DNA from 3 places in the Brevibacillus sp. NSP2.1 genome. Region 1 is predicted to be linked to each of the others. Evidence: a T-box and tRNA genes for the amino acid it is inferred to sense, from the RefSeq annotation. Region 1 holds a T-box; the other regions hold tRNA genes.

What was found. The T-box of region 1 lies ahead of trpS (tryptophan--tRNA ligase). A T-box ahead of a tRNA ligase gene usually reads a tRNA of that ligase, here a tRNA-Trp.
Region 2: it encodes a tRNA-Trp, which carries the amino acid that the T-box ahead of trpS (tryptophan--tRNA ligase) is inferred to sense. The anticodon was not compared.
Region 3: it encodes a tRNA-Trp, which carries the amino acid that the T-box ahead of trpS (tryptophan--tRNA ligase) is inferred to sense. The anticodon was not compared.

Annotation. Positions count from the first base shown of each region.
Region 1 covers NZ_CP048274.1:4,398,320-4,408,513, reverse strand. Annotated here, with positions in the region: gene M655_RS21340 (DUF8508 domain-containing protein) at 1-5,507, shown strand, start outside; gene trpS (tryptophan--tRNA ligase) at 5,643-6,626, opposite strand; T-box leader at 6,695-6,959, opposite strand; gene M655_RS21330 (TetR/AcrR family transcriptional regulator) at 7,098-7,706, shown strand; gene M655_RS21325 (HXXEE domain-containing protein) at 7,699-8,238, shown strand; gene M655_RS21320 (helix-turn-helix domain-containing protein) at 8,311-9,609, shown strand; gene M655_RS21315 (Zn-dependent hydrolase) at 9,837-10,194, shown strand, end outside.
Region 2 covers NZ_CP048274.1:4,621,174-4,631,367, reverse strand. Annotated here, with positions in the region: gene M655_RS22500 (RtcB family protein) at 1-3, shown strand, start outside; gene M655_RS22495 (hypothetical protein) at 234-740, shown strand; gene thiM (hydroxyethylthiazole kinase) at 742-1,554, shown strand; gene M655_RS22485 (IS30 family transposase) at 1,959-2,918, opposite strand; gene M655_RS22480 (hypothetical protein) at 3,035-3,238, opposite strand; gene M655_RS22475 (phospholipase A2 family protein) at 3,378-3,662, opposite strand; tRNA gene M655_RS22470 (tRNA-Ser) at 3,949-4,041, shown strand; tRNA gene M655_RS22465 (tRNA-Glu) at 4,046-4,119, shown strand; tRNA gene M655_RS22460 (tRNA-Val) at 4,204-4,279, shown strand; tRNA gene M655_RS22455 (tRNA-Met) at 4,358-4,434, shown strand; tRNA gene M655_RS22450 (tRNA-Asp) at 4,481-4,557, shown strand; tRNA gene M655_RS22445 (tRNA-Phe) at 4,602-4,677, shown strand; tRNA gene M655_RS22440 (tRNA-Trp) at 4,683-4,756, shown strand; tRNA gene M655_RS22435 (tRNA-His) at 4,786-4,861, shown strand; tRNA gene M655_RS22430 (tRNA-Gln) at 4,888-4,962, shown strand; tRNA gene M655_RS22425 (tRNA-Gly) at 4,970-5,045, shown strand; tRNA gene M655_RS22420 (tRNA-Cys) at 5,066-5,139, shown strand; tRNA gene M655_RS22415 (tRNA-Leu) at 5,148-5,229, shown strand; gene M655_RS22410 (helix-turn-helix transcriptional regulator) at 5,857-6,684, shown strand; gene M655_RS22405 (ABC transporter ATP-binding protein) at 6,842-8,587, shown strand; gene M655_RS22400 (hypothetical protein) at 8,693-9,154, opposite strand; gene M655_RS22395 (hypothetical protein) at 9,229-10,194, opposite strand, start outside.
Region 3 covers NZ_CP048274.1:112,468-122,661, forward strand. Annotated here, with positions in the region: gene gyrA (DNA gyrase subunit A) at 1-24, opposite strand, end outside; gene M655_RS00600 (MFS transporter) at 254-1,438, opposite strand; gene M655_RS00605 (MFS transporter) at 2,009-3,283, opposite strand; partial or broken gene M655_RS28230 (IS3 family transposase) at 4,413-5,056, shown strand; partial or broken gene M655_RS00620 (cation:proton antiporter regulatory subunit) at 5,045-5,146, opposite strand; gene M655_RS00625 (hypothetical protein) at 5,367-5,516, opposite strand; gene M655_RS00630 (DedA family protein) at 5,710-6,321, shown strand; gene M655_RS00635 (amidohydrolase family protein) at 6,588-8,072, shown strand; partial or broken gene M655_RS00640 (tryptophan 2,3-dioxygenase) at 8,355-8,504, shown strand; tRNA gene M655_RS00645 (tRNA-Leu) at 8,790-8,874, opposite strand; tRNA gene M655_RS00650 (tRNA-Arg) at 8,884-8,957, opposite strand; tRNA gene M655_RS00655 (tRNA-His) at 8,982-9,057, opposite strand; tRNA gene M655_RS00660 (tRNA-Trp) at 9,081-9,154, opposite strand; tRNA gene M655_RS00665 (tRNA-Met) at 9,156-9,232, opposite strand; tRNA gene M655_RS00670 (tRNA-Ser) at 9,257-9,345, opposite strand; tRNA gene M655_RS00675 (tRNA-Gly) at 9,354-9,427, opposite strand; tRNA gene M655_RS00680 (tRNA-Leu) at 9,434-9,515, opposite strand; tRNA gene M655_RS00685 (tRNA-Pro) at 9,534-9,610, opposite strand; tRNA gene M655_RS00690 (tRNA-Arg) at 9,627-9,700, opposite strand; tRNA gene M655_RS00695 (tRNA-Gly) at 9,853-9,928, opposite strand; tRNA gene M655_RS00700 (tRNA-Leu) at 9,953-10,039, opposite strand; tRNA gene M655_RS00705 (tRNA-Lys) at 10,061-10,136, opposite strand; tRNA gene M655_RS00710 (tRNA-Gln) at 10,143-10,194, opposite strand, start outside.

The sequences.
Region 1 (10,194 bases):
AAAAGGGAAGATTGCGCTGTCTCTCGAAGCTGGCGCTGATCGCGGCGGTTGTCGCGAGCGCGGTTTTGCCGAGCGGATGGGGGCCGCAGGCAAAAGCGCAGCAAGCCGGACATGTCGTCATCAGCGAGGTGTACGGAGGCGGAGGAAACAGCGGGGCCGATTACAAAAACGACTTTATTGAGCTGTACAATCCGACGGGCACGACCGTCTCGCTTGCAGGCTGGTCTGTGCAGTACGCTTCAGCAAGCGGGCCGACATGGAGCAAGACAGACTTGACGGGCAGCATCGCTCCATACGGATATTACTTGATTAAGCAGGCGGCAGGAACAGGGGGAACGACCGGGCTGCCCGCCGCAGATGACGAGGGCGCGATTGCCATGGGAAGCACGGCTGGAAAAGTGGCCCTCGTCAGCAGCGGAACCATCTTGACGGGAGCCGATGTGTCCGCCCGGCCCGATGTAGTCGATCTGGTCGGCTTCGGAGCGGCCAATGGCTATGAGGGGGCTGGTCCTGCTCCCGCTACGTCGAACTCTGCCAGCGCTTCCCGCAAAAGCCGAGCGGATGGCATCGTGCCAAACGGCGGAAACGGCTGGGACACGGACAACAACAGCGCCGACTTCGTGGTGGGAGAGCCTACTCCGAAAAATACGCAGAGTCCGGCAGAGCCGCCGCCGACAGAGAGCGATGTCAGCGAGAAGCCGAGCGGCCGGGAGCTGCTGTTTGACAATACGAATCCGGCGGAAGCCGTCATTCGCGGCCAAGTCCGTCCGCACGTCACCATCAAGGTGTACGCAAGCCCGCCTGCTGGCAGCGAAACGCCTTTGGCTGAGCAGGTGTCGAACGATTCCGGCCAGGTCGAACTGACTTTTGCCCATCCGACTTCGGCAGCGGTCTATCTCACAGCGACGGAGAGCGGCAAACAGGAGAGCGAAAGCATCGAGCTGCTGCCAGCCGAGGCAAGCCCGGCCTTGACGGCTGAAAAAATCAGCTTGCAGCAAACGGGAAGTGCAGCGGAGTTAAACGGCCAAGCGGGGGCAGCCGCAGGCAAGGCGATTTTGCGCGCCTATGATGCGCCAGATGGCAACAGCCTGCTGCTCAGCGGCAATCCGACAGGCAACGCAGGGGAGAACGGCGCGTTTTCTTATTTGCTGCAAGGCATCGAGCAGTTGGAAACCGTCTACGTGACGCAGCAGCTCGCAAGCGAGCACGGCAAGATGTTCGAGAGCGAGCCTGTGCCGATTGCCAAGTCTGTGCTTTCGACCAGCACGATTGCCGAGGCGAGGGCGCTGGCAAAAGGAACAACCGCGAGCGTTGCCGGAACCGTGACGGCCATCTTTGAGGCGGGGGGCCAAAACAACGTCTACATGCAGGACGAAACGGCCGGGCTGGTCGTGCGCGGTCCAGGGCTTGCCGCCAAAATCGCGGTCGGAGACAAAATCCGGGCGACCGGAAAAATGAATGACTACTACGGGCTGGCCCAGCTCGAAGCCGCAACCGACGACGTGACGGTCATAGAGAAGCAGGCAGGTGTGCCAACGCCGCAGTCGGTTACATCGGTGAATTTTGCGTCCCATGCGGGGGAAGCCATCGAAGGCCAACTGGTGACGGTCCGCAATGTGACGGTCCAGTCTGTACAAAGCGGCAATTATACGTTGCAAGACGATCAGGGCAACTTCCTCTCCCGCCCGCCCGTCACCCTCCTGCTGGAACCGGGCACGACTTACGCCAGCATCACCGGAGTGGTCAACTACGATTTTAACGAATACAAACTGGTGCCGCGGACGCAGGCAGATTTGGTCGAGGATGAGACGCGGGTGCCGACGGTGACGGCGTATCCGCAAGGCCCGCTGGTCGCGGCAGGCACCAAAGTGAGCTTGTCCACGTCCATGGCAGACGCGAAAATTTACTACACGACAGACGGCACGGAGCCGACCAGAGACAGTGCCGTCTATACGGAGCCGATCCAGCTCGACGCGGATACGACGATTCAGGCGTTTGCCGTCAAGGAAGGTTTCACGGACAGCAAAGTCGCCAGCTTCCGCTACACGATCCAAAAAGAGAGCGTGCGCATTCGCGATATTCAGGGAGCCTCCCACCAGTCCCCGCTGGAAAACGGCACGGTAAAAGCCGTCACGGGAATCGTCACGGCAGTCGTGAAAAGCAGCGGAACGATACATGGCTTCTACATGCAAGACCCGCTTCCGGACGACGATCCGCGCACGTCCGAGGGCATCTACGTGTACGAGCCGAAAGCGGCGGTAAACGCGGGCGATGAAGTGAAGGTAGACGGTACGGTGAAGGAGTACGTGTCGCAAAACCGAGCGGCGACCGATCTCACCCAGACGCAGATTGACGCGGCGAGAGTCACCGTTGTCAAAAAGGCGCAGCCGCTCCCGGACCCGGTTGTTTTAGGGAAAGGAAGCTACCGCTATCCGAAGGGGATCATTGACAACGACAGCCTGGGCACATTCGATCCGGAGGAGGACGGCATTGACTTCTGGGAGAGCCTCGAAGGGATGCTGGTGCAGGTCGACAATCCGGTCGTAGTCGGGGAAACAAAAGTTTTCACGAACCCGGCAAGCGTAGAGTTCGTCGTCATTGACGACGAGGCGCATCGCGGACAGCCGCGTACGCCGGCAGGCGGCGTGGTGCTTGCAGCCGACGATTTTCACCCTGAGCGCATCACTGTAGCAGACAAACTCGTGCCGATTTTGGAGCGTCCAATGGTTGGCGACAAAATCTCCGAGCCTCTGGTAGGGATCATTGATTACAGCTTTGCCAATTACAAGCTGTATCCCACCGAAACGGTTTCCGTCCAGTCGGGCGGCAACAAACCGACTGTGACGACACTCGCCCCGAAAGACGATGAGTTGACGATTGCTTCCTACAACATTGAAAATTTTTCGGCCAAAACCGAGTCCCAAAAAATAACGCGAATCGCGGAAACGATCGTCGAGAACATGAAAGCGCCGGATATTATCGGCGTAGTGGAAATGCAGGACAACAACGGACCGACGGACGACGGCGAAACAAATGCCGCGAAATCCGCAGATGCCTTGCGCAAGGCAATCCAGCAAAAGAACGGCCCTGCCTATCGCTACATCGACATCGCGCCAGAGAACAACCAGGACGGGGGCCAGCCAGGCGGCAACATCCGCGTCGGGTTTTTCTACAACCCGGCTCGCGTGCAACTGGCAGAGGGCGTAGCGGGAACGGCAACAGAGGCAGTACAGGTCGAGACACGCGACGGAGCGGCGTACCTCTCGCGCAATCCAGGCCGGGTCGACCCGAACAACGAGGCATTCGCGTCCAGCCGCAAGCCGTTGGCGGCGCAGTTCGTCTTCCAGGGCAAGCCTGTGTTTGTCATCGCCAACCATTTCAATTCCAAGGGCGGGGATGGGGCGCTGTTCGGCAAACAGCAGCCGCCGGAGCTGGTTAGCGAGAAGCAGCGAATGAAAATCGCCCGCGTGCTGAACGGCTTTGTGAAACAAATCCACGCAGCAGATCCCAAGGCCAATGTGGTCGTGTTGGGCGACCTGAACGACTTTCCGTTTTCCAATCCAGTGAAAGCGCTGACGGATGGCGCTCTGACCAATATGGTCGAAAAGCTGTCGCCGGGCAGACAGTACACCTACGTGTACCAGGGCAATTCGCAGGTGCTCGATCAAATTTTGGTCAGCCCCCATCTGGAAAAAAGCACAAAGGTGGACATCGTGCATATCAATGCCGGATTCACCGAGGGCGAGGGCAGGGTGAGCGACCACGATCCGGTGCTTGTGCAAATCCATTTGCAAGATCAGGGCGAGCACGAGACGACGGCGCAGGAAGTGGCGGACGGCATCACGGGTCTTGCGCAGCCGGCAGCGGGGGCGACAAGGCTGCGTTTGCCTGAAGTGCCCGCAGGATTTACGGTCGCGATCAAGCAATCGAGTGACACAGGCGTCATCGCGCTGGATGGCACGATCACGCCGCCGAGTCGCCGGACGGACGTCGAGCTGATTTTGCTAGTAACCCGGGGGTCGGACGGTACGAGCGCCAGCACCGAAAAGCTGACCGTCCAGGTGCCAGCCAAACCGACAACCCCGCCGCCTCCTGTCACTCCGCCAGATCCGGCACCGACGCCAGACAGGCAAAAAGAAGCAAACAAGCAGGCAGAACAGGCCATTTTGTCTGCAAAAGATGAACAGAGCATCGAGGAACAGGTGCAGCGGGTGCTTGCCAGTCTGGAAAAGCTGCTCGCCGCCAAACAGGTCAACCAGGCCGAGAAGTGGGACGCGGTCACGCATTCCGTTTCGACCGTGCTGGCCGCTGTAGCGGAGCAGGCGGAGCGCGGAGTCGTTCGGGAAAAGACGCTGCTTGCGCTTGGCGAAAGCTTTTTGGACGAAGCATTTGCGCCCCTCGCAAGCGACGAGGCAGCGGATGCGGAGCTGGCAAGGTTGGGGCTCGCCGCCTTGGCGAATTTTGCAAACACAGTGCTGGAACCGCTCGCGCCAAAGGCGGTTCCTAAGGACGTAGCCAAGCGTGTTCGCCTGCTGGCAGAAACGCTGCTGAAACAGGCAAGCACATTGGCCGTCGAGCCTGGGGCCGAGATCAAAGCCCAAGACGAGCAAGTGGGCGACGCGCTCGACACGCTGGACGATTTTTTGGAAGCCATCGAAGACGTGCAGGAAAAAATCGGCTTTTCCCCGGTGCTGTTCATTCGCATGGAAGGCGAGGGGGCAGAGGAAGACGGTGCGGATGCCGATACGGCCGACCGTCCCCGCAGCAAAAAAGCAGGGCAGGCAGATCAGCGGATTACATTGGAGCAGAAGCTGGTCGAGCTGCTGAAGAAAAAAGAGGTCGGCATCAGGCTGACCGTTCCGGCAGGAGCATGGGTAGAAGTACCGGGAGCTTATTTTGCCAAGGAAAGCGGAAGAAAATTTGCCCTCTCCCTGACAGCGGCAGAAGCAAGCGGCTGGAAGGGCGTTTCCCATCCGGGTGAAGCCTATTTGCTCGAAGCGTGGAGCAACGGAAAAGCGCTGGGCAGCCTTGGCGAGCCAGGCTTTACGCTCGCGCTGCCGCTGGCGGCCGATGCAGGTGAAAAGCTGCAAGCTTACACGTACCGCAACAAGCAGTGGCGGGCAGTAACAGGGGCGAAGGGCAAGCCGCTCCAGGTGGCGCAAGAAGCTGACCTGGCCGTCTTCACAGTCAAGTCGGCGGCGACCTACGTCGCGGGGAACGCTGCCTTGGAGGCGCTCGAAGCCAAACTGAAGTCGTTGAAGCTCGCTCCCGGAGAGGAAGCACAGCTTGAGGTGCTGGCGATATTCGGCGACGGCACTTCGGAAGACGTGACAAAGGCAGAAGGAATCGAGTTCGAGTCCAGCCGTCCCGCGCAGATCGAGGTGGACGAGGAAGGCCGGGTGTCAGTTCTGGCCGATGCGGAAGCGGGCACGCGCGCGACGATTTCGATTCGCTATGCCGGAAAAACGGCGAAGGTACATCTTTTTGTCAGAAGCGCAGAAAAGTAAGGGCCGCGGGGGAGAGCTTCACGCAGGAGCGGGCGGCACAACTGCTTGCCGTCGCGAGCCGCGCGTCTCGTCTGCCTCGCAAATGAAAAAACGGGTCGGGAGAAGCTTCCCGGCCCGTTTTGCGTCTCGATTTTCCTAGCGCGCCATTCCCATTGCTCTTTCTACTTTGTGCAGCATTTCATTCGCCACGGCATTTGCCTTTTCTGCGCCCGCCGAGAGGATGTCGTCCAGCTCGGAGGAATGGAACAGTTGCTCGTAGCGCTCCTGGATCGGACGCAGCGTCTCCACCACGACTTCCGCCAGGTCGGTTTTGAATGCGCCATAGCCTTTGCCCTCGTACATCGCTTCGATCTCTTCCAGCGACTTGCCGGAGCAGAGCGAGTAGATCGTCATGAGGTTCGATACGGCAGGCTTTTCTGCCTTGTCGTAGCGCACGCTGCTGTCCGAGTCGGTCTGCGCGCGCTTGATTTTTTTCGTAATTGTCGCCGGGTCGTCGAGCATGGAGATGAAAGCGCCCTGGTTCGGATCGGACTTGCTCATTTTTTTCGTACCGTCGGCAAGCGACATGATGCGTGCGCCCGTTTCCGGCAGGCGTACTTCCGGAATGGTGAAAATGTCGCCGTAACGGTTGTTGAAGCGGGTCGCCAGGTCGCGGGTCAGCTCCAGGTGCTGTTTCTGGTCCTCGCCGACCGGAACGTAGTCTGTGCCGTACAGCAAAATGTCTGCGGCCATCAGTGGCGGATACGCCAGCAAGCCGGCCGGAATTGATTCGCCCCGTCCGTCGGATTTGTCCTTGAACTGGGTCATGCGCTCAAGCTCGCCGAGGTACGAGGTGCACAGCATGATCCAGCCGAGTTTGGCATGGGCTGGCACTTCCGATTGGACGAACAAAGTCATTTTGTTCGGGTCGAGGCCGACTGCCAGGTAGAGCGCTGCCAGACGGCGGATGTTTTCGCGCAAGACGGCTGGCTCCTGCGGAACTGTGATCGCGTGCTGATCGACGATGCAGTAAAAGCAGTTGAACTGGTCCTGCAGCGGAACGAAATGCTTCATCGCGCCGAGGTAGTTGCCAAGGGTCAAAATACCGCTCGGCTGAATACCGGAAAAAATGGTTTTCATGAGAGTGCTGCTCCTTTCCATAGAGGGAAATCTGTTTGGGAGAAAAACAAAAAGGTCCATCCGCCCTGGACAGGGACGAATGAACCGTGGTGCCACCCTTGTTATTTTGCACACGGGAAAAGCCATGCGCAAAATCGCTTTGTTCCGTACCGTTTTGATACGGTGTCCTTTGTAACGTACGGACGTCACGCCAAAGCCTACTGCCGCTTTTGAAAAACGGGTTCGGTTTGGAGCTCGGGAGCCCATTCACCATTTCCTTGACACTGATTCGCACCAACCATCAGCTCTCTGCCGTCTCGAAAAATGACTACTCTTCTCCCTCATTGCCATCGAAAGATACCCTTTGAGCAATCATTTTACGCAGTCCAAACCAAAAAAGCAAGAGGGGATTGACAATATCATCCAAAAGTTGTAAAAGTAACTCAAGAGTTATATAACTGAAAAGTTACTTTTTAGGAGTGAACAACACGGATGGACAGCAAATTTTCCAAAGGGGAGCAAAGCCGCGGACGGTTGCTGGCAGCAGCGGCTTCCGAATTTGCGGCCAAAGGCTTTCACCGTGCCAGGGTGAGTGACATCGTGAAGGCGGCCGGGCTGACGCAAGCGTCTTTTTACCAGTATTTCGAGAGCAAGGAAGGGCTGTACCAGCAGCTCATGGACGAGTTTTTCGCGAAGCTGTGGGAGCTGGCCGACGGAGGGAGCAAGGTGACGGCGCTGGACGAAGCGGATGTGTACGGGCAGGTGCGGGAAAATCTCTTGGCGCTGTTCCGCTTCTTTCAGGGGCGGCCGGAGCTGACGCAGATGGTGCTCTATCAGGCGGAGGCGGGAGATGAGCTGCACCGCAAGCTGGCAGCCATGGTCAGCGCCAATCTGCGGCAAAACCAGGCGGCGGGCCACGTCCGCGCCGACCTGTCGCCGGAGGTGGCGGCAGAAGCAATGGTCGCCGTCTGCTACCGCCTGACGTCCCGCTTTTTGCTGGCGGGGGAAAAGACGGCCGAGCAGCTCGCCGACGAGGCGGTGTCGTTTTTGGCGCACGGAATCTTGCAGGAAAAGACGAGGAAGGGGGCACGGCATGAGTGAGCTTGTGAATCTGATCTGGCTGTTGCTGGTCGTGTTTGTGTTTCACGATCTGGAGGAAATCATCACGGTCGAGGGCTGGCTTGCGCAGAAGCGGGAGCAGGTTTTGCGCGCGCTGCCGAGTTGGCTGCAAAAGTTCGTGGAGCCGTCGCTTGCGATGAACACCGCGCAGTTTGCCGTAGCCGTCACGTGCGTCTTCGCCGTCCTCGCCGCTGCCGTCGTGCTTGCGGCTGCCACGCTGCCGCTTGGGACGTACTTGCCGTTTTTTCTCGTCTGCCTGCACGTTATGTTTTTGCACGTTTTCACGCACATCGGACACACGATTGCGCTGCGCACGTACACACCGGGCGTCGTGACGGCAGTCGTGCTCGTTTTGCCGTACAGCGTCTACACCTATGTCCGCCTGTTTGAAGCAGGGGTGCTTACGTGGCCGCTCGTCTGGAGTACGCTGCCGTTCTGCTTGCTGGCCGTGCCGATTTTGTACGCTGCGCACTGGCTCGGGCAGGCGGCAGGAGGGCTGGTCAGCCGCGGATGAGGCGGGGGTGGCTGTAAGTGCGGGCATATTTTTGCTATTCTAGGAAAAAACGCTGTGAAAGAGGGACGTGTATTGAAGCTGCGACTAGGCGTGATCGGCGCGGATGATTCGCTTGTGATTATCCAATCGGTCATGCAGGAGTTTCCCGAGATCGAATGCTTGCCGATTGTGTATTGGAGAGAAGAGGAAATCGTCGAGCTGCTCATGGCGCATCTGGATGAGGTGGACATGTGGCTTTTCTCGGGTCAGGTTCCTTATGCGATGGCGAGCCAGACCGGAAAAATCCAGGTGCCGATGGCGTATGTGCCGCATATTGGCGCGAGCCTGTACCGGACCTTGCTGCATCTGTCCCATCAGCTCGGGATTCGCGTGGATGAGGTGAGCTTCGATACGTTTTCGGGCGAGGAGCTGGGGCATTTTCTCATGGAAGCGGGAATCGCGGAAGGCTACAAATGGCTGAAGCATTACGAAGGTGCGATCTCTGCCAATGAGCTGGCGGATTTTCATGAGGCATTGTGGAAGGAAGGCAAGACGAAGGCGGCGGTGACCTGCCTGCGGACGGCAGAGCTGGAGCTTGTGCGCAGAGGCGTTCCCGTGCATCGCGTCGTGCCGACGCGAGCGGGCGTGCTGTCGGTCGTCCACATGCTTTTGCGCACGCATGAGATGCTGCATTTCAAAGACACGCAAATCGCTGTGCAGATGATGGAGATTGATCCGTTTCGGGAGCTGGCAGGCGGGAGTTTTTCCACGGACGAATGGCAAAACGCCGAGATCAAGACGATGGAAAAGCTGTTGCGCTACGCCAGGTATTTGCAAGGCTCGCTGAAGACGGCGGGGCCGGGGCGCTACGTCATTTTCACGACGCGCGGAAAAGTGCAGGAAGTCACCGGCGACTATGCGACGATCCCCGACCTGGAGGAGCTGTTCGGGATTCGCGCCGATCTGGTGACGTGTGGAATCGGGATCGGCAAGACGGCGTACGAAGCGGAAATCCACGGCGGCACTGCGCTTTTGCACGCCAAGGAGCGGGGCGCGGGCAACTGGATGGTTTTCCTGGACGACAAAAGCGTCGTGGGGCCGCTCGGACGCGACGAGCAGATCGCCTATCGGTACGACTCGAAGAAGCTGCAGGAGTTGAGCCAGCTTACTTCGCTGAGCGTCATGACGCTGTCGAAGCTGGAGTCGATCTTGAAAAAGCGGGGCAAGCAGGAGATCAACGCGCACGAGCTGGCTTCGCACATGCAGATTCAGCCGCGCAGCGCCCGCCGCATTTTGATCGAGCTGGAATCGAAGGGCATCGCGCAGGTGGTCGGGGAGGAAAACCCGCATCCGCGGGGGCGTCCGCGCAAGGTGTACCGGATCCATTTTTGAGAAGCTAGGGGGCCTGCCTCTCTACTCAACCAATTGCAATCGTGAACATAGAAAAGGCGTGCAACGAGCAAGCGCATTTGCACGCCTTTTTCCGTGAAAACCAACTGGAAAAATCAGCATGACGCAGGCTTTTCTCCTTTTCAAAATAGACAGACTATTATACAATTAGGGACATAGCCGTAAATCAACCGTTAATAGACGGTTTTACGAAGGAGGAGTCTCTTGTCATGATTAATGCGGACCGATTGTGGGACCGACTAGGGCAGGTAGGCAAGATTGGCGCCCAGGAGGCCGGAGGGGTAACGAGGCTGTCATTTACACCTGAGGAACGGGCAGCAAAAGACATCGTCGCCGGCTTCATGAAGGAAGCGGGACTGGCAGTTCGCGAAGATGCGGTAGGCAATCTGATTGGACGAAAAGAGGGGAAAAACCCTTCGGCACCTGTTGTTCTCGTAGGCTCGCACATCGACTCCGTACCGAATGGCGGAGATTTCGACGGGCCGCTTGGCGTTTTGGCAGGCGTAGAAATTTTGCAGACGATGCAGGAACAAGGCATAGAGACCGAACATCCGATTGAAGTGATCG
Region 2 (10,194 bases), 220 kb from region 1:
TGAGCCGAGATGGTTTCCGCTGCCGGGCGGGAGCCATCTTTTGCTTTCCTTTTGGCAAAATAGGTTCGAATGTAACATAAATTGCACCGCTTCCCCAACCGATATGAGAAAAGAGACCAAATAGGGGAGATAGGGGAACAGCTATGGCTACATACTACTACTTCACCTGCCAAAAGTGCCGGACCCGGGGGGGAGTTTTCGGCGAACAACCTTGGGGGTGGGGGAACTTTGACATGATCGAGTCCTTTAAGTTCCTGGCTCATCACATTCGCACGTGCGGGGAGGAGCACATCCGCGTCATCTCGGAGGAAGTGGACGAATACATCGATCAGCTTCACGGAGAGTACAACACGTTCCTGGAGCAGACGAAGCATATTTTTCCGCACTCGAAGGATTGGGAGTTTCTCGACCGCTGGAAGTCGCTAAAAGTTGAGGAATTAAAGGAAAAATGGGTAGAGGAAAACCGGATTGCCCACCCGGATGACCGCTTGAAGATTTACGGCACGCTTGTGGAAGTGGAAGTTTTGCAAAGAAGGGCCGGACGCGTTTCCTTCCTGGCGACCGTGACGGACCGTGAGAAAACAGCGTGGAGGCTTTCTGCCACCATGCCCGAATTGCCTGCGCTCGAGCAATCCTATATCATCATAGGAGTAAGACAGGATCATCCGGAGCTGGGGGAGATTGTGGAAGTGTTCAAGATGATTCCCCAGTCTGCAGATACGAAAGAGAGGGATCGCTAGGATGAAGCTTGAGTCCATCGGCAAACTGCTGGAAACAGTACGAAAGCGCAATCCGCTGGTGCACAACATCACAAACGTCGTCGTGACCAACTTCACGGCCAACGGCTTGCTCGCCCTCGGCGCGTCACCTGTCATGGCTTACGCCGAGCAGGAAGTCGCTGATATGGCGAAAATCGCAGGGGCACTCGTCCTGAACATGGGAACGTTGAACGAACGCGAAGTAGAAGCGATGCTGATCGCCGGAAGCTCGGCCAACTGCCACCAGGTCCCGGTGCTGTTTGACCCGGTAGGCGCAGGCGCAACCCCGTACCGCACGGAAACCGCGCAAAAAATCGTGCGCGAGCTGGACGTGACCCTCATTCGCGGAAACGCGGCAGAGATTGCCAACGTCATCGGAGAGGCGTGGGAGATCAAAGGCGTGGACGCAGGCGAGGCGGGCGGAGACGTCGCAACGCTGGCAAAAGCGGCGGCGCAAAAGCTGAAAACGGTCGTGGCGATTACCGGAAAGGTCGACGTCATTGCCGACGGCAGCCGGGTGTACGCCATCCATAACGGCCATCCGATCTTGACCAAAGTGACAGGCACGGGCTGCTTGCTGACTTCAGTGATGGGCGCATTTGCCGCTGTGGAAAAAGACACGCTGTTAGCCGGAGCCGCCGCGCTCGTCACATACGGTGTCGCCGCCCAGCTCGCCGCGCAAAAGACGGCCGACGAAGGGCCGGGCAGCTTCCAGATTCAGTTTTTGAATGCCCTGTCCGTCGTGACCGCCGACGATGTGCACCGCCTGGGGGTTATCGAGCAGGTGGGGCTGTAGGCGAAAAGCGTGTAGGCGTGCAGGCATCTGTCCGTGCGATTTGCGGCAGCCTGTCGTTGTTGGGGGAGAGGGGATTCCTCCTGTTCCAGTTAAAATTTCTTCGTATTTTAAGAAGGAAGCGGATAAGGAGAGAGCTAAGAGAGTGGGTGCGTGACGAACAGGGGGATGCAGTGGGCTTCGTGCGGAGCGGCCGCGTGACGGACAGATGGATGTAAAGGGTTTTCGTGCGGAGCGGCCACATGCCGGACAGGCGGAAGTAGCGGCATTCGTGCGGAGCCGTCACGCGCGGGACAAGCGGAACTAGCAGGCTTTTGTACAGAGCGGCCCGCTACTCGCAAGCCGCCACTCCGTTGCTTCGCTTTGCCATGCGCGGTTTGCATGGCTTTTTTGTACCGGACGAATTGTCAAGACAAGTGCGACAGAGCTTCCATGAATGATTCGTAAGCGGTCTTCCAGCCCAGACATTTTCTTGGCCGATTGTTAATGAGCTCCAAGGCCTGAATCAGTTCCTCCTCGGAGACTTCGGCAAAATCCTTGCCTTTGGGAAAAAATTCTCGCAGAAGGCCATTTGCGTTCTCGTTCGTGCCCCTTTGCCAGGAAGAGTAGGGATCGGCAAAGTAAATGTTTACGCCATGTGCTGACTCCAGCCGTTCGTAACAGGCAAACTCTTTGCCACGGTCAACGGTAGCTGTTTGAAACGATCCTTTCGGTAACGACTCAGCAACGAAACCAAAGGCCTTTTCCATGGAAGCCGAGGTACGATCAGGCATCTTTACGGCAAGGTAAAAGCGTGTCTTGCGCTCAGCGAACGTCGCGACACACGCCTTACTTTTTCCACGGCTGGAAACAACCGTATCCCGTTCCCAATGACCAAAGCTCTCACGCTTTCGTACTTCCTTGGGTCGCTGCCGAATGGACTTTCCTACGTTGAAACGACCACGTGTTTCGATTGGTCTCCGGCGTTTCCCTTTGTGGCGCAGAACGGTGGTATCTCCTTTAACCAAAAAGCCCTGATACAGCCAGCGATACATCGTTTTAAACGACACTTTCTGTTCGGGGCATTCCTGACTCATCCGTCCGGCAATCTGCTCGGGAGACCAGGTCTGCGCCAGCTTACTGGCAATGTAATGCTCACGTTCAGGAGTCCGCTTGCCTCTGGGAACAGACCGTTCGCGACGTTTCTCGTAAACCTCATGCGCGGCTTCTGCCTGATATTCCCCTGCCTTACAACCCCGTTTTAACTCACGGGCAATGGTAGCATGATGCCGTTTGAGTTCTCTGGCAATGGCGCGGGCAGACCAACCCAACCGATGAAGGAGTGCTAGCTCACTACGCTCTGTTATGCTAAGATGTGTATAACTCATGATTGATTCTCCTGTGTAAATGGTGTTGTGGTGACTTCATTTTACACGAATCAATCATGGGCCGTTTTTTTATCTAGGTGTCGCACTTGATATTACAATCTGTCATATGGCTAGGATTAGGATAGGTAAGTTAGGGCGTAGCTGTAGTTTCGCAGCGTATAGGATAACAGCTTCTTCTGGTGCTCCGAGAGCGCGAGGAATACAAATTCTACTTGATCATTTTCAAACGGGCGGACATAAAAGCAGGAAATTCCATGACAAATAATTTCTTTCTTTAACGTCAGTGCTGCACTGGCATCGGTTCGTATATGCACTTCCACGGCCTTGTACCCTCCTTGGACATTCACTAGAGTACCAAAAAAAGCCAAAGGAAAAACACGGGAGTTATGGCAGATTCATGTCCAAGGTGTTACCATTTTTTGTATGAAGAATGACAATCGTGACAATTCGCAAAACAGCCTATTTCAAGTCGTCCGGAATGCATTTGGAGCGGGAAAAATAGGCGGAAATCATCGCGGCCACCCTGCCCTTTTCCGTGTTCATGTCGATTTTGTTTTGCAAGCAGCGCAAAAGCTCCTGGTCGCAGCTACAGGAAAAATAGCCGCGCTTTTGATAGCAGCGGTCGTGCTTTTTGCAGCAGCGGTCGATATCGTCAATCGGGGCGCCCGGCCCCGAACAGCCCGGGCCGCACCAGTTTCCGTACAAACAAGGAATCCGACCTGCCCGCCGTCTTCTTCTGCCCACCAGCCATCACTCCGCATCGTCAATGATTATTGGTAGCATATTGGAAAAGCGGGGAAGTTGCTTTAGGCAATTTCCACGAAAATTGACGCAAAAACTTGCGAGGCAGAGCGGAGAGAGGGTGGTGTCATGGCGGTCGCTGCCAGGACGAGAACGCCAGCGGGGAGCCGCTTCGTTTTCACAGATTTGCACGCAGAAAAACTTTTAAAATACTCCTTGAAATCGGCTGTTAGATATGATAGATTAGTTCTTGCCCGAGCGATATGCGAACAGGGCAAGCGGAAAATTTGGATGGATGTCCGAGCGGCCGAAGGAGCACGATTGGAAATCGTGTAGGCGGGGTTGACCCGTCTCGTGGGTTCAAATCCCACTCCATCCGCCATCTTGGCCCGTTGGTGAAGCGGTTTAACACAGCAGCCTTTCACGCTGTCATACAGGGGTTCGAATCCCCTACGGGTCACTTATACACCCAACTAGTTGTTGGGGTCCCCGCAAAGTACTCGGTGTTGCTACAACGCAATCTCTTCTCTTTGTGGGGTACTTTGGAGGCTTAGCTCAGCTGGGAGAGCATCTGCCTTACAAGCAGAGGGTCGGCGGTTCGATCCCGTCAGCCTCCACCACTTATCATAATCATATGGATGGTCAGCCAAAAGCGTCTTGCTTCTAAGATAGGTGCTGACATTGATCGTCCGAATCGTCGCGGGATGGAGCAGCTCGGTAGCTCGTCGGGCTCATAACCCGAAGGTCGCAGGTTCAAATCCTGCTCCCGCAACCAAATTTTCTTTCTTGCAAAGGGAGTACCTGTAGGTGCAACCAAACATGGAGCTGTGGTGAAGTTGGAGTTCACGCCGGTCTGTCACACCGGAGGTCGCGGGTTCGAGTCCCGTCAGCTCCGCCATTTTTCACAAACAACAAATGGCACGCTAAGCAAAAGATACATACGGCTCGGTAGCTCAGTCGGTAGAGCAGAGGACTGAAAATCCTCGTGTCGGCGGTTCGATTCCGTCCCGAGCCACCATGTGTAGGGGCATAGTTTAACGGTAGAACGAAGGTCTCCAAAACCTTTGGTGTGGGTTCGATTCCTACTGCCCCTGCCATTTTCCAAAAGGCATAGTTAGTTAATATGGCGGTCGTGGCGAAGGGGTTAACGCACCGGATTGTGGCTCCGGCACTCGTGGGTTCAAGTCCCATCGATCGCCCCATAATTTCAAAGTTGGGGATTACTTATTGGGGTATAGCCAAGCGGTAAGGCAACGGACTTTGACTCCGTCATTCCTAGGTTCGAATCCTAGTACCCCAGCCATTTATACGCGGACGTAGCTCAATTGGTAGAGCGTCGCCTTGCCAAGGCGAAGGTCGCGGGTTCGAGACCCGTCGTCCGCTCCATTCAAACCTTTTTTATACATGGAGGCATAGCCAAGGGGTAAGGCACGGGTCTGCAAAACCCTTATCCCCGGTTCAAATCCGGGTGCCTCCTCCAATTTAATTGCCGGTGTGGCGGAATGGCAGACGCGCGCGACTCAAAATCGTGAGGGAAACCGTGGGGGTTCAAGTCCCTTCACCGGCACCATTTCTGAAATCAAGCTCTAAGGATGTTCATCCTTAGGGTTATTTTATTTGTTACGATCAACATGAAAAGCAGTATGTATCGCTCCATCTCCTGAAACCGATCAGCAAGCAAGCGAACCGGATGCAACAGGTGACTGATTCGTTACACGCAAGAAATGAAGAAATCAGTCCTGCAAGCAGCCAGAAGAGCAAGCTGTAGAGTTCGACAGTTTGGCCAAGTTGATTTGTTGAAAATGAGAATCATTATCTATTATGATAAACGAGAACCGAAATTTTCACAAGAGGTAAATTGCAGATTTTGTGAGTAAAAATGTGTTCCAATGCCAGGTGCTACGCCGAGCGGAGTAACAGCGCGAGCCGCTGGCAACAACACCTGAACAGAAGAACCAGCGAGAGAAGAACCAAGCGAGGCTGGCGCTTGCCTGCCGATAGGAGAAGCGTGTGCGTGACCAAAGCTAGCCAAGCGTGAAGCATATCCATGCATGAAGCATATCCATGCATGAAGCATATCCATGCATGAAGCATATCCATGTGCTGGGGGGTTGCAGAGCTTTTCCTGGATGCGGTAGCGACCATGCCGCGCTTACATCCAACGGTTCTTTTGAGTAAAAAGCAAGGCGGGGTGCAAATGGAGAGAGCAAAGGTTGGTCTGTTGATCGACTATTACGCCAGGGGAGCCATTACACTCACCAGTGTATCCCTCGAAGAACGACAGCCGGGAATGAAATATTTTGGGGGACGAACCGGGCTGCATTCGGCATTTATTTTCCCTCTATCCGGGAGAGCCAAAATGTGGTTTGACGGCACGGGATACGATATGGAGCCGGGGATGGTCGTACACGCTGGCCCTGACATGGCGTTTGATCGCAAGGTGATCGGCGAGGAAAAGTGGGTCTACATTCTCGTGCTCTATCAGGTGAAGCACTGGGAGCTGGCTGATGCATGCGATTACGCCGGGCAGCATTACGGCTTGCACCTTGTCGAGCAGAGCGCCCGGCTGCAGGAGAAGCTGAGGCAGCTTGAGCGGTACTGGAACAGCCCCGGCGACTTGTACAAGCTGCGCGTAAAAGAGCTGTGGTACGGCATCTTGAACGAGCTGTTTTCGCTCGTGCTGTATCGCGCGCAAGACGAGGGGCGGCTATTGCTGGAGCGGCTGCTCGATTATATTCATAATCATTACATGGAAAACTTGAGCATGAATCGGCTTGCGGAAATGCACCAGATCAATGTCAACCGGCTCGCTTACCTGTTTCAGAAGCATTTGAAAATTAGTCCGGGTGAATATTTGAACAGATACAGACTTAACCAGGCGAAAAACTTGTTGAATATCGTGCACAGCCAATTGAGCATCAAGGAGGTGGCGCAAAGGACAGGCTTTTCCGATCCGTTGTATTTCAGCAAGCGCTTCAAAAAATACACCGGCCTGTCCCCGAGCGAGTTTCAACGGGATTCATGAATAATCCATATCGATTCATGAATGTGCCATTCTCTTTCACAAGGCACATTGCTATACTTATTGATGAAATTGATAATCATTATTGCAGTTGCGTTGACAAAAGCTTGCCGGGTCAGTACTGACAGGAGCGAACCCAACGCCAAAAGGGGGCCATTGATTGATTCGACGCTTTTTCTCCTACTACCGCCCGTATAAATGGTTGTTTGTGCTTGATTTTGGCTGCGCAATCATTGCCGGTTTGCTGGAGCTGGCGTTTCCGGTAGCGGTAAATGCTTTTATCGACGATTTGCTGCCGGGCGGGAAGTGGGGCATGATTTTGTGGGCTTCGCTTGGACTGCTCGCTTTGTATGCCTTGAACACATTGCTTATGTACATCGTCAACTACTGGGGGCATATGCTGGGCATCAACATCGAGACGGATATGCGGCGCAAGCTGTTTTCGCATATTCAGAAGCTGTCGTTCCGATTTTTTGACAATACGAAGACCGGGCATTTGATTGGTCGCTTGACAAACGACATGAACATGATTGGCGAAATGGCGCATCACGGACCGGAGGATTTGTTTATCGCGATCATGACGCTTGTAGGCTCGTTTGCGCTCATGCTGTCCATCAACTGGCAGCTTGCGGTTATCACCTTCATCGTTGTGCCGGCCATCATCTGGGTCGTCGTGTACTTCAACAAAAAAATGACCCAGGCGATCCACCAACTGTTTCGCGATGTGGGCGACTTCAACGCTCGCATTGAAGACAGCGTGGGTGGCATCCGTGTCGTCAAGGCGTTTGCCAACGAGAAGCACGAGGAAGCACAATTTGCTGTCAACAACGGGCGCTTTCGCCTGACCAAGCTCAGCTCCTACAAGCTGATTGCCAAAAACGGTTCGATCAGCTACATGATGATGCGGTTTGTCACTTTGTTTGTCATGGTGTGCGGAACCTGGTTTGTCATTCGCGAGCAGCTTACGTACGGAGAGTTTGTCGGCTTTTTGCTGCTGACGAACGTGTTTTTCCGTCCGATTGAGAAGATCAACGCCATTGTGGAAAGTTATCCGCAAGGCTTCGCAGGCTTCAAGCGCTATACCGAATTGCTGGACACAGAGCCGGATGTGGCGGATGCTCCGGACGCGGTGGAAATGAAGCCGTTTCAGCGAGAGATTCGCTTCGACCAGGTCTCCTTCAGCTATGACGGAGAGAAAAAAGTGCTCGATCAGGTCGATCTGGTCATCCGCAAAGGAGAAACGATCGCGTTCGTCGGTCCGTCCGGTGCGGGCAAAACGACGCTCTGCAGCTTGCTGCCGCGGTTTTACGAGGTCGAGAGCGGTTCGATCAGCATTGACGGGGTGGACATCCGCCAGGTGACACAAGATTCGTTGCGCCGACAGATCGGGATTGTGCAGCAGGATGTGTTCCTGTTCGCGGGCACGATTCGCGAAAATATTTTGTATGGAAAACTGGAGGCGAGCGAGGAGGAAATCTGGGAAGCGGCACGGCGAGCGCGACTCGATGACTTTATTCGCGCGCAGGAGCTAGGCATGGAGACGGTGATCGGGGAGCGCGGCGTGAAGCTGTCCGGCGGTCAAAAGCAGCGGCTGGTGATTGCCCGCATGTTCCTGAAAAATCCGCCGATCCTGATTCTCGATGAAGCGACCTCGGCGCTGGATACGGAGACAGAGCTGGCGATTCAGCAATCGTTGGCAGAGCTGTCCAAAGGCCGGACGACGCTGGTGATCGCGCACAGGCTGGCGACGATCAAGGATGCAGACCGAATCGTCGTGGTGACGGGGGAGGGCATCGTCGAGCAGGGGCATCATCGCGAGCTGGTCGACGCAGGCGGTGTGTACAGCCGCTTGTATCAGGCGCAGTTTGGGGTATGGAATGGCTTGGAGGCTGTCAGCAAGCCGTAAAAAAATGAATACAGACGCAAAAATGGAAGCGGCCAGCAAAGCTCCTTCTACGTGTCCTTTTGCAACCGAACAGACCCTGCTGATTCAGTAAGGGTCTTTTGGAGGTTATGACGCAGTATGCTGCTTTAATGATCGCCTGACAAACAAGCCAATATAAAAAGATAAGCACGATAAAAGGGTGCCATATAGGATGTAATTGATGCCAAAAATATAATAAGGAAGCTCTTCGCTTAGAAGTACAAACGGGTCTGCTGGAGAGAATACATACGCGAAACAGACAGGTAAAAATTTTTCCAAAAGGAAGGAAGTAACTACGGTGGCAATAGCAACAGTATGAATATTTCGATTGTGAAAAAAATGTGCTCTCCAACCAAGAAGCAAAAAAGGAACGCAATTGACAAGGGTGCCTAGAAATAGTCCAGATCCGTTTTTATCCCGATCAGTCGGCAAATCCGTGACGATTGTAAAGCTGTATACGCCGATAAGAAAGACAATCGCGTATAAAGAAACGTATATCATCCCTATTTCCACTAGCGTTCGTAACCATCCAGATTTTGTTTTCGTCATGAAAGTTTCTCCTCTCGCAAAGGAAAAGTAAAGGTCTACAGTATGATTTTGCAGACCTTTATTTTTAAATGTAATCATTTGTTGAGAGTTTCCTTCTTCCAGTACAAACCAAATGCTGGTTGATCTTCAGTTTGCACTTCTACAGCAAAAACTTTATCATTTTTCATTATCTTTTTTAAGTCTTTTCCTTTAGCAGTACCTTCAATTTCAATAATACCCTTGAAGCTATAAGAAGCTTCTTTTTGAATGCTCTCTAAAACCTCTGGTTGAATTGTTTTTGTGCCGATAGTTACAATATTTTTTTCACTATCAATACCTCTGGCATACAATTCTGAAACCTCTAAATTATAATCGGAAACCAAATCGTAAAAACTGTCTATGCTCATAGGGTTCTTTAATGTAATCACAAATTGGTAATCATCGTTACTTTTGAACCTTTCCACTCTTTTGTTTACATTGTTTTTGTAGTTCTCTAAATCACCTTTCGTTTTGATTTTATCATATTCTCTATCCGCTAAAATTTCAGTATTCAAGACGAGAGCTTCTCTATTTGACACAGATGAAGGAGTTGATAACTGGCTATATTTAAATACTCCGAGAAGTTCGGCTGTACCAGCAACAGTGTTGTAGTCCCCTCCTGGATAAATTGGTGCTACACTAATTGATGCATAAGAAGAAACCTTGGGATCATTTGTCGTATTTACCACACCAAAGCTACTAGTTACATAGTAATTCGTGTTAGCACTAATACTCCATTGGTCTCTAGATACTGCTTCTAATTCATCATCTTTTCCATCACCATTGTCATCTTCGTAATCATATTTAGGGTCGGGCAAATTTGTAGAAATGAAAGAGCCATCAAACCCATTTTTTGATTCGTCACGAAAATCATAAGTTGGGTAATAGCTTATATAACGCATCATCTCACTTTTCTGATTTGCACTATATTTGAAATCTATCCGTGCTGTAATTTTTGGATAAGATGAATCTTTAGTAACATTAAACGTTCCTGAGTAAGGCTTCCACCATATTGTTTTTTC
Region 3 (10,194 bases), 1.4 Mb from region 1:
AAACCGAGCAGTTTCTTCTGCCATAAACGGTAAACCTCCAACTGGTTATCACAATACGTTATTATACCATATAGAAAGAGGACACGTCCAAAAATTCCAGTCGAATCAATCGATTCCCCTTGGTTTTGCTCCGCTTTTGGCCCCGAATTTTCCCAAAAGCACGTTCCCTATTTATTCCAGTCCTGTTTTGCATTCACTTATGATTTGCCGTTTTCGCCTTCCCTATTCACAAAAGGAAAAACCCGAAACGATTTTAGGAGGAAATCGATTCGGGCACAGATGTCTTTTTGCCTTGCCGGGCCAAATAAACGATGTAGACAAGCAAATACAGCCCAAGTGCAACCAACGAATAACGATACATCGCCGCAAAACTGGTCATTTTGGCGACTGCCCCCAGAATCATTGCCCCTCCGCCGATCCCAAGGTCGAACGCAGAGAAAAATGTCCCGGTAGCTGCCCCTCTTCTCGACGGGTCTACCCGCTTGATCGTCCACGCCTGCAAAGAAGGCTGCACGCCGCCCACACCGACGCCAAACAAGATCGCAGCAAAGATCAGTTGCCATTCGCTCGTGCTGTACGACAACAGCAACAGTCCGCCGCCAAGGATAAATCCACCCGGCAGCAAAATCCAGGCAGGTCCTCTGCGATCAAACAGCCTTCCCGCCAGAGGCCGAACAGCCATAAGCGCAATCGCATTGAACAGGAAAAACAGACCAATATTCGCGATGCCAACCTCAAGGCCAAACAAAGTAATAAAACTGAATATCCCTCCGTAAATAATCCCGATCAGCAAATTCAGCAGAGAGGGAAACAGCGCTGCCTTTTCAATCAGCCCACTCAACACGCTGCCATTCGGCTTTTGCCCAGCAACGATTGGCTTGATTTTTACCAGCCTGGACAAGATCATCGCCAGAGCAGTCAAGCCTGCGGAGATGGCAAACAGCCAACCGTATCCCCAGTTTTGCGATACCCACAAGCCCAATAGAGGCCCGAAAGCCATCGCCAAGTTGCTGAACATCCCGAAGTACCCCATTCCTTCCCCGCTTCTTTCCCGAGGAATGATATCGGACACGATCGTTCCGTAGGTGGTAGTGACAATTCCCCAGCCGATCCCGTGCAAAAAGCGAATCGCCAACACCAGCGCCACACTGACCATCCAGTAATATCCGGCGACGGCCAGCAAAAAGATGGCCAATCCAATCAGCAAAACAGGCTTCCTCCCGATGGTGTCCAGCGCTTTCCCGGTAAAAGGACGCACAAGCAGGGCTGACACGGTGAAAAGGCTAATGACCAGCCCCACCGCCAACTGATCTCCGCCCATGTCTGTCACATAGACCGGAAGCGTCGGAAGCAACATCTGGAACGCAACGAACAGCATAAAGTTGGAGAGTGCCAGGATCACAAAATCTTTCGTCCACAACGCCGTTTTTTCTGACATCAATATTCACTCCCCCTATCAAACCCGCGTATCTTTTCAATACAATAATATATGTAAAGTATAAAAAGTCAACCCATCGAGCCATCCATTATGCACTTTATGGTGCAATGCCTCCCCTTTCCCAGAAAAAAAGACGCCGGGTCAGCGCCGGCGCCTTGCTACAGCTTCACGATCATTTCCAAATCGGAGGTGCGAATCATTGTTTTGGTGTCGATCAGCAGCCCGATAAAAAGCACGGTCATCTTCATCCATTTTCTCATGGCGTATCCCCCTCCGTTTGTGTTGTTACCTTGATTGTACAAGGGGCGCAGTCGTTCTCCTATCGAATTGCCTTGCACGATTCTTACAAAGCTGTAAGAGTCGCAAAAAGTGTGTACTGCATGGCACAAGAGCTCGACCGCTTTCATGAAATCCAGCGTCAATTTTTGCAAAATGCTTCCCATGAACAGGATCGAAGCTGAAAACGGTCCATTGTGCAGTGCTATTTTCCGTATCAGTTTGCCGCTATCCCACTCCACTCAAAGCTAACACCCAAGGCAATATGAGCCTTGGGTGCTTTCCTTTTTTCCGCTATACATTCCGGGAAACATTTGCACTGAGCGCGTTCCTGCCAATTCGCATAACCATGAAGGAAGCGAGCAGGCAAAACGCTCCTGCAGCTATGAACATGAAGAAGTAGCTGTTCAGTATTGTATAGACCACGCCACCACCGTAGGCAGCTACCGCAGCCCCCAATTGATGGGCTGTTAATATCCAGCCAAACAAAATTCCTGCCTGCTGTTTGCCAAAAATGTCTGTCGTCAGCCTCAATGTAGGAGGAACCGTCGCGACCCAATCCAAACCGTAGAACACGATGAACAACCCAAGGCTAAATGTAGAGGTGGACAAAGCCGTAGGCAGAAACATCAAGGAGAGCCCGCGCAGTCCGTAGTACCAGAATAGCAGCCAGCGGTTATTGTAGCGATCAGACAGCCATCCGGAAAGCGTCGTTCCAATAATGTCAAAAACACCAATCAGGGCGAGCAGGCTGGCAGCAGTTACTGCTGGAATCCCGTGCTCCATGCACGCCGCAATAAAATGCGTCCCGATCAAACCGTTTGTAGACAAACCGCAAATAAAAAAGCTGCCGGCCAACAACCAAAAGTCGAAGGATCGAAGGCCAGTGAACAACCCATTCATTGCCGCACGGAATGGATTTTGTACAGGAGCCGCAAGTTCTTGGTCTGTGACTGTCGCTCCGTACGCTGAGAGCCCTTTATCGCTCGGGCGATCACGCATCAAAGCTGCCACGATCGGCACCATCACGAGCGCTACGGAAGCTATCACCCAGGAGGCTGTACGCCAGCCTTCCGTTTCAGCCAGGCTGGCGAGAAGAGGCAGAAACACAAGCTGTCCCGTAGCACCGCTCGCCGTCAAAATTCCCATGACCAGCCCTCGCTGTTGTACAAACCACCGATTGGCGATCATCGCCCCTAATACCGATGCTGTACAGCCTGATCCAAGGCCGACAACCACTCCCCATAACACAGTCAGTTGCCATGATGCCTGCATCCATGTTGTCAGTGCAGCCCCTAAGGCCAACATCAGCAAAGCAATCATCGTGATCCGCCTAATCCCGAACCGATCCATGACCGCTGCTGCAAACGGCCCAACCAATCCGTATAACAGCAAATTGATAGACAGCGCAAAGGAGATTGAAGAACGACTCCACCCAAATTCTTGTTCCACAGGCACCATGAATACACCAGGTGCGGAGCGAATCCCAGCCCCTATCAAGAGGATGAAAAAGGTCACTGCGGCAATCACCCAGGCATAGTGGAAACGCACAGAAGCAGCCTGTTTCATGAAAACTCCTTTCCTGTCCACAAACATCAGAAATTTCAGTATGTAATTCTGTTACTCATTACTATAGTGGAGCCAGACCGCAATTTAAAAATAAACTTTTCCATCCCACTCATCAATAATTTCAATGAATCGAATAGGGAAGACCAGGTAAAAAACAGGGCAGCGAAGCGCTGGCAACAAAACATTCTTGCTCGTATTTAGCCAAAAACTCTTCCTCCCGCATGGCCATCCCTTTTTGTGACGGCTAAGCTGTGTTCGATTTTCCTTGTGGGTACGTCCATGTGTTCCAAGGTACACAAAAAAAGCTGCATTCTCCATTACTCGCAAAAGTAATCGGGAATACAGCTTTTCTTCTTATTCCTTCAAAACTGAATACGCATGTTTGCTAAGAAATGTGTGGATAAGTCCTCGACCGATTAGTATTCGTCAGCTCCACGCGTTGCCGCGCTTCCACACCGAACCTATCAACCTCATCGTCTATGAGGGGTCTTACCAGCTTAACGCTGTGGGAAATCTCATCTTAAGGGGGGCTTCACGCTTAGATGCTTTCAGCGCTTATCCCTTCCATACATAGCTACCCAGCCGTGCTTCTGGCGAAACAACTGGTGCACCAGCGGTATGTCCAACCCGGTCCTCTCGTACTAAGGGCAGCTCCTTTCAAATTTCCTACGCCCGCGACAGATAGGGACCGAACTGTCGCGGGCGTAGGAAATTTGAAAGGAGCTGCCCTTAGTACGAGAGGACCGGGGTGGACATACCGCTGGTGCACCAGTTGTTTCGCCAGAAGCACGGCTGGGTAGCTATGTATGGAAGGGATAAGCGCTGAAAGCATCTAAGCGTGAAGCCCCCCTTAAGATGAGATTTCCCACAGCGTTAAGCTGGTAAGACCCCTCATAGACGATGAGGTTGATAGGTTCGGTGTGGAAGCGCGGCAACGCGTGGAGCTGACGAATACTAATCGGTCGAGGACTTATCCACACACTCTTAGCAAACATGCAGATCCAGTTTTCAGGGAATGAAATAAGCCTCTTTACCTCACAATGGGTGGTATTATCCCCTCATGGTAGACAGTGAAAAAAGACCTCATGGTATGATGAGATAAACACTGTTGACCGGAGGGGATTTTCTTATGCCGCCACGTAAAGGGCAAAAACAGCAGCAATATGACGAAGCAACGAAGAGCGAAGCAGTACGTTTGCGGGTTGAGGAGCATTGGAGCTACCCAATGATAATGGAGAAATTAGGCATTAAAAGTAAGACGCAGATTCGGGAGTGGGTACAGAAACGGCAAAACGGTGAAACGTTTGAAGACTATAGAGGGCGATGGATCAAGAAGTATTTCAGCAGTCTAGAGGAAGAGAACAACTACTTGAAAGCGCAGGTCGAATACCTAAAAAAGCTCAATCCAAATCTACACGGGGAGGGAAGTTGGATAAGCAAACCCGGTTTAGGACGATCGAAGAAATGAGTCGCAAGTACGCTGTGGTCATGCTATGCGAAATAGCGGAGGTCTCCCGGGCGGGCTACTACAAGTGGAAGGCGACGGAGAAGGTTCGTAAGGTACGTGTAGAGCAGGATGCCGACCTAAAGGAACATATACTGGCAATTCACCGCATTCGCCCATACTTTGGGTATAAACGAATGCGCACGGCTCTACGCAAAGAGGGACTACAAGTAAATACGAAGAAAGTTCGCCGACTGATGCGAGAATTGGGCATCCGCTCAGTGATCCGCAAAAAGCGTCCATTTGCCGGCCGCAAGCCCTCCATCGTGGATAATGATAATCAGCTTGTCGCCGCTTCTTGTTTCCACCTGGTACTTTCGTCCGATTCCTGGCAAATCTGATTCCCTGATAGTGAACATGGAAACGCCTCCTAAAAAGTGGAATCCACCTGTTTTTCGACAAACAAATAATTGTTTGCTAATATCATCATATACTTAAATGATGCGAAAAGTCTATATTTCGAAACAGTTTGCAAAAAATATGACACACTTTGTCTGATTTCTGAATGGGCAGAAAAGTACAAAAAAAGACCGCCTCTGCGAGTAGTCCAGGTAAACGATCTTTAACTTGGGTTGAACACTATGATTGTCTTTTTTTGATGTCTTCCAGCAGCTTGATGATTCGTTCGTTTTGCTCGACTTGCATGAGAATGTTCGCGTTGATTTTCCGCAGGGCGTCGTACAGGGCAGCCAAAGCAGCAACGGCAACGACGGCAACCAAAACCAGCATCGGATCGCTCCTTTTACATTTTCTGCTAATCTATCTAATAGAAAGAATTGTACCATATTTACCAGATTTGGCGTGCGCAAGGCCCATAGCTTTGCACAGATTCTCCCGGGCAAATGCCGCTTTTCATTGAACTATGAACAAATCGTCTCTATACTTGAATCATAAGCATCGGTTGATATAAAAGAGGGGTAGTATGCAAAACTGGCTGACGCATTTCATTGAACAATACAGCTATCTGGGCATTTTTTTGATGATGGCGCTGGAAAACGTATTTCCACCGATTCCTTCTGAAGTGATCCTGACATTTGGCGGTTTTATGACCACACACTCGGCGTTGACCGTGCCGGGTGTCATTTTGTCGGCCACGTTCGGGTCCGTACTCGGCGCGATTTTGCTTTACGGGATCGGCTACTATTTGGACGTAGGAAAAATCGAGAAGGTCGTAGAGCGCTGGGGACATCTGCTGCGGGTCAAGCAGACAGACATCGAGAGAGCGCATGCCTGGTTTGACAAATACGGCTACTGGACGATTTTGTTTTGCCGGATGATTCCGTTGGTGCGCAGCCTCATTTCCATTCCGGCGGGGATGACCCGGATGAATCTCCCGCTGTTTTTGCTGTTTACGAGCATCGGGACGCTGCTGTGGAACATTGCCCTGGTGTGGATCGGGGCGTTTCTCGGCGAATCGTGGCAAGATGTTTTGCACGTGATGGACGTCTACTCCCACTTTGTCTACGGGGTGATCGCTGTCGCTGCTCTTGTTTTTCTCATCGTTTTCCTGCGCAAGCGCAGAACCCATCCATAAAGCGTTGCCCGCTGTCAGCCATCCGCCATCTTTCCGTTTGGGAAAGGTGGTTTTTTCAGCTAGGGAGCCTTTTGACAAAATCGTATCGGCATACAGGCAGCGAAAGCGTCGCCAAAAGCGGGCAGGCAGGCGAAACAGGTAAAGATCGTGAAAAAAGTCGTAATACTCTTGCAAATACAACGGCATTGCTTTTCGTTATCGTGTAGGGTAGGGGACCGCAGCACGCTTTTTCCCTCATGCACAAAAAGACAGGGAGGCGATTGCCAATGATCGATGTATTGCTCGTAAACGGCGTGGTCATCACGATGGACAAGGACAGACGGGTGATTGCGGACGGCGCAGTTGCGATTGACGACGGGCGGATCGTGGAGGTCGGGGATACTGCCCAGTTGACGGAGAAATACACGGCCGAGCGCGTGATCGACTGTGCCCGCCACTGTGTGTTGCCGGGCTTTATCGACGCGCACGGGCACGGCGGACACTCGCTGTTCAAGACGATTGCCACCGACAACATCAACGACTGGATGCCGATTATCACCAACGTGTACAAGCATGAGGTCACCGACGATTTCTGGTACTACGAGGGCAAGCTGTCCGCCCTGGAACGGCTCAAGGCGGGGATTACGACAGGAGTCAGCGTGCTCGGCTCCATGCCGCGCTCCGACGATCCGGTTGTTGCCTTGAACCATGCGCAGGCGTACGCGGAGGTCGGGGTGCGGGAGATCGTTTGCACAGGGCCGTGCAACCCGCCGTGGCCGCATCCGTTCAGCCGCTGGGTCGACGGGAAAAAGGTGACGAAGGAAGTGACCTACGAAGAAGTGCTGGCGGGAGCCGAAGCGGTGATCGAGGCGCTGCACCATGCCAACTCGGACAGGACGCGGGCGTACATCACGCCGTTTGTCATCGTCACGTCGATCAACCCGTCGGCTCCGACCCAGGCCGATCAGTTGTTTGGCCCCACCGATTTTGACCGTTACCAGGCGCGAAAAATCCGGGAAATTGCCCGCAAGTACGACACGCGGATTCACTCTGACGCGTTTGGCGGCATGATTCATCTGGCTGTGCAAGACAAAGAGTACGCCTTGCTCGGCCCAGACGTCCATTTGCAGCATTGCCGCGGCATTTCGTTTGACGAAGCGAAAATTTTGGAGGAGACGGGGACGAATGTGAGTGCTTCGCCCGGTTTCGGGCAAATCAACGCCCGGACGCCGATCACCGAGCTATTGGAAATGGGGGCGACCGTCGCCATCACGACGGACGGCACTTCGCCGATGACGCCGTTTGACATGTTTCAGGCGATGCGCAGAATGCAGCTTTTGCAGCAGGCGGCTCTGCGCGATTACTTTTACCTGCCGCCCGGCAAGCTGCTGGAAATGGTGACGATTGATGCGGCGCGCTGCGTGGGCTGGGACGACGAGCTGGGCTCGCTCGAAGCAGGGAAAAAGGCCGATGTGATTACGGTGAACATGCAGCAGGCTCATTTGACGCCGGAAACGATGCACGTCCAACGCTTGGTGTACCAGGCCGTTGGCGGCGATGTGAACCACGTGATCGTCGACGGACAGTTGGTCATGGATCAGCGGCAGGTGCTGACTGTGGATGAGCAGCGCATTTTGACGGAGGCGAATGAAGAGGCGGCACGCACGATTGCGCGGGCGGGGCTTGCCGCTTACATGCAGCCGGGCAAGTACTTCTGGGGGCATGCGCGGGCCTACCTGGATGAAGGGCGGGCGCGGCCGTTGTTTTCGTAGCGACTAAGGCTGCGCCAATGGCTTGTTGGCGTAGCCATGTTATCGAACGGTTCGCCAAGGGGACTGAGAAGCCATGGCTTGCAACGGCGGGGCAAGGAGCCGACATCCTTGCCCTTTTCCTCTGGGGCGGCCATGTTCACGGAGAAAATGCAGGCGGACAAGAACCGAACAGCAGGAACTGTGCAGGGCGGCAAGGAATTAATACGTAAAGCCAGTACGCGCCCAGTAATGTAAGCGCATACATATCGTCTGCATGAAACGGAAAAAGGAGGCCGACCACAGATGAATCCCCATCCGCATGGAAGCAACGAACCGGACAAGTCCTCGCTGGAACACGATATCCATACCGATTTCAAGAAGGAAATGACGTATGGCGACTACCTGCATCTGGACAAAATTTTGGCAAGCCAGCAGCGGCTGTCGACTCATCACGCTCTCCAATAAAGTTTGTTACTGGTTCAAAGCTGGCAAATCATTTAATGATAGACTCATCAACGCTTTCGCTGTTCAGTTTTCAAAGAGCATTTTCGATTGCGTCCACTCAGCGGAGCGGATCTTCATCTTATCATGTCCACCTATCAAAGTCAAGAGCTTTTTTAGGTGACATTTACTTTTGTTCACTCGCCTTAAATCTAGCAATCGCGAGCGGACTTTTAATATATCATGTTCACTTCGTAATTTCAAGAGCTTTTTTGAAAACTCATTGAAATTATTTAGTGGTGCGGTCGGCGAGACTCGAACTCGCACGGGTCGCCCCGCCACCCCCTCAAGATGGTGTGTCTGCCAATTCCACCACGACCGCATGTAAAAACGTCTCAGGAGAGGTTCGAACTCCCGACCGTCCGCTTAGAAGGCGGATGCTCTATCCAGCTGAGCTACTGAGACATATATCGTTAGTTAAAATAAAAATGGGGCGATCGATGGGACTTGAACCCACGAGTGCCGGAGCCACAATCCGGTGCGTTAACCCCTTCGCCACGACCGCCATGAATAGTAACTATACACTTTTGGCAGGGGCAGTAGGAATCGAACCCACACCAAAGGTTTTGGAGACCTTCGTTCTACCGTTAAACTATGCCCCTATGGTAGCGGTGGAGGGGATCGAACCCCCGACCTTTCGGGTATGAACCGAACGCTCTAGCCATCTGAGCTACGCCGCCACGAACATCAGGTAGGAATGAGAATGGCGGAGGGAGAGGGATTCGAACCCCCGTGGGCTTGCACCCTAACGGTTTTCAAGACCGCCCCGTTATGACCACTTCGGTATCCCTCCGCAAAAAATGGAGCGGGTGATGGGAATCGAACCCACGCGACCAGCTTGGAAGGCTGGAGTTCTACCATTGAACTACACCCGCAAAATATGGTGCCGGTGAAGGGACTTGAACCCCCACGGTTTCCCTCACGATTTTGAGTCGCGCGCGTCTGCCATTCCGCCACACCGGCATATCAAATTGGAAAAACTGGTCGGGAAGACAGGATTCGAACCTGCGACCCCTTGGTCCCAAGCCAAGTACTCTACCAAGCTGAGCTACTTCCCGACTATATAAAGAAAAGCGTGCCCTGAGAGATTCGAACTCCCGACCTTTTGATTCGTAGTCAAACGCTCTATCCGGCTGAGCTAAGGGCACATGATAATGGAGCGGACGACGGGTCTCGCTTCTTTCTGGCGCTGCTGCGTCAAAACGCTGCCTGCAAAGCCAGATCGGAAGTGCCCGTGACACTCTTCCTTGATGTTCTGCGAGGGTAAACCCGGAACGGGCGAGAGACCCGAGAACATTGATGGAGCGGACGACGGGTCTCGAACCCGCGACCTTCGCCTTGGCAAGGCGACGCTCTACCAATTGAGCTACGTCCGCATTTTCATCCATCATAGGATGGGTTGGTGCGGTCGAGAGGACTTGAACCTCCACGGTGTTGCCACCACTAGAACCTGAATCTAGCGCGTCTGCCAATTCCGCCACGACCGCATATCTACTTGTCAAAAATACTGGTGAGCCATGAAGGACTCGAACCTTCGACCCTCTGATTAAAAGTCAGATGCTCTACCAACTGAGCTAATGGCTCTCATTATGGCTGGGGTACTAGGATTTGAACCTAGGAATGACGGAGTCAAAGTCCGTTG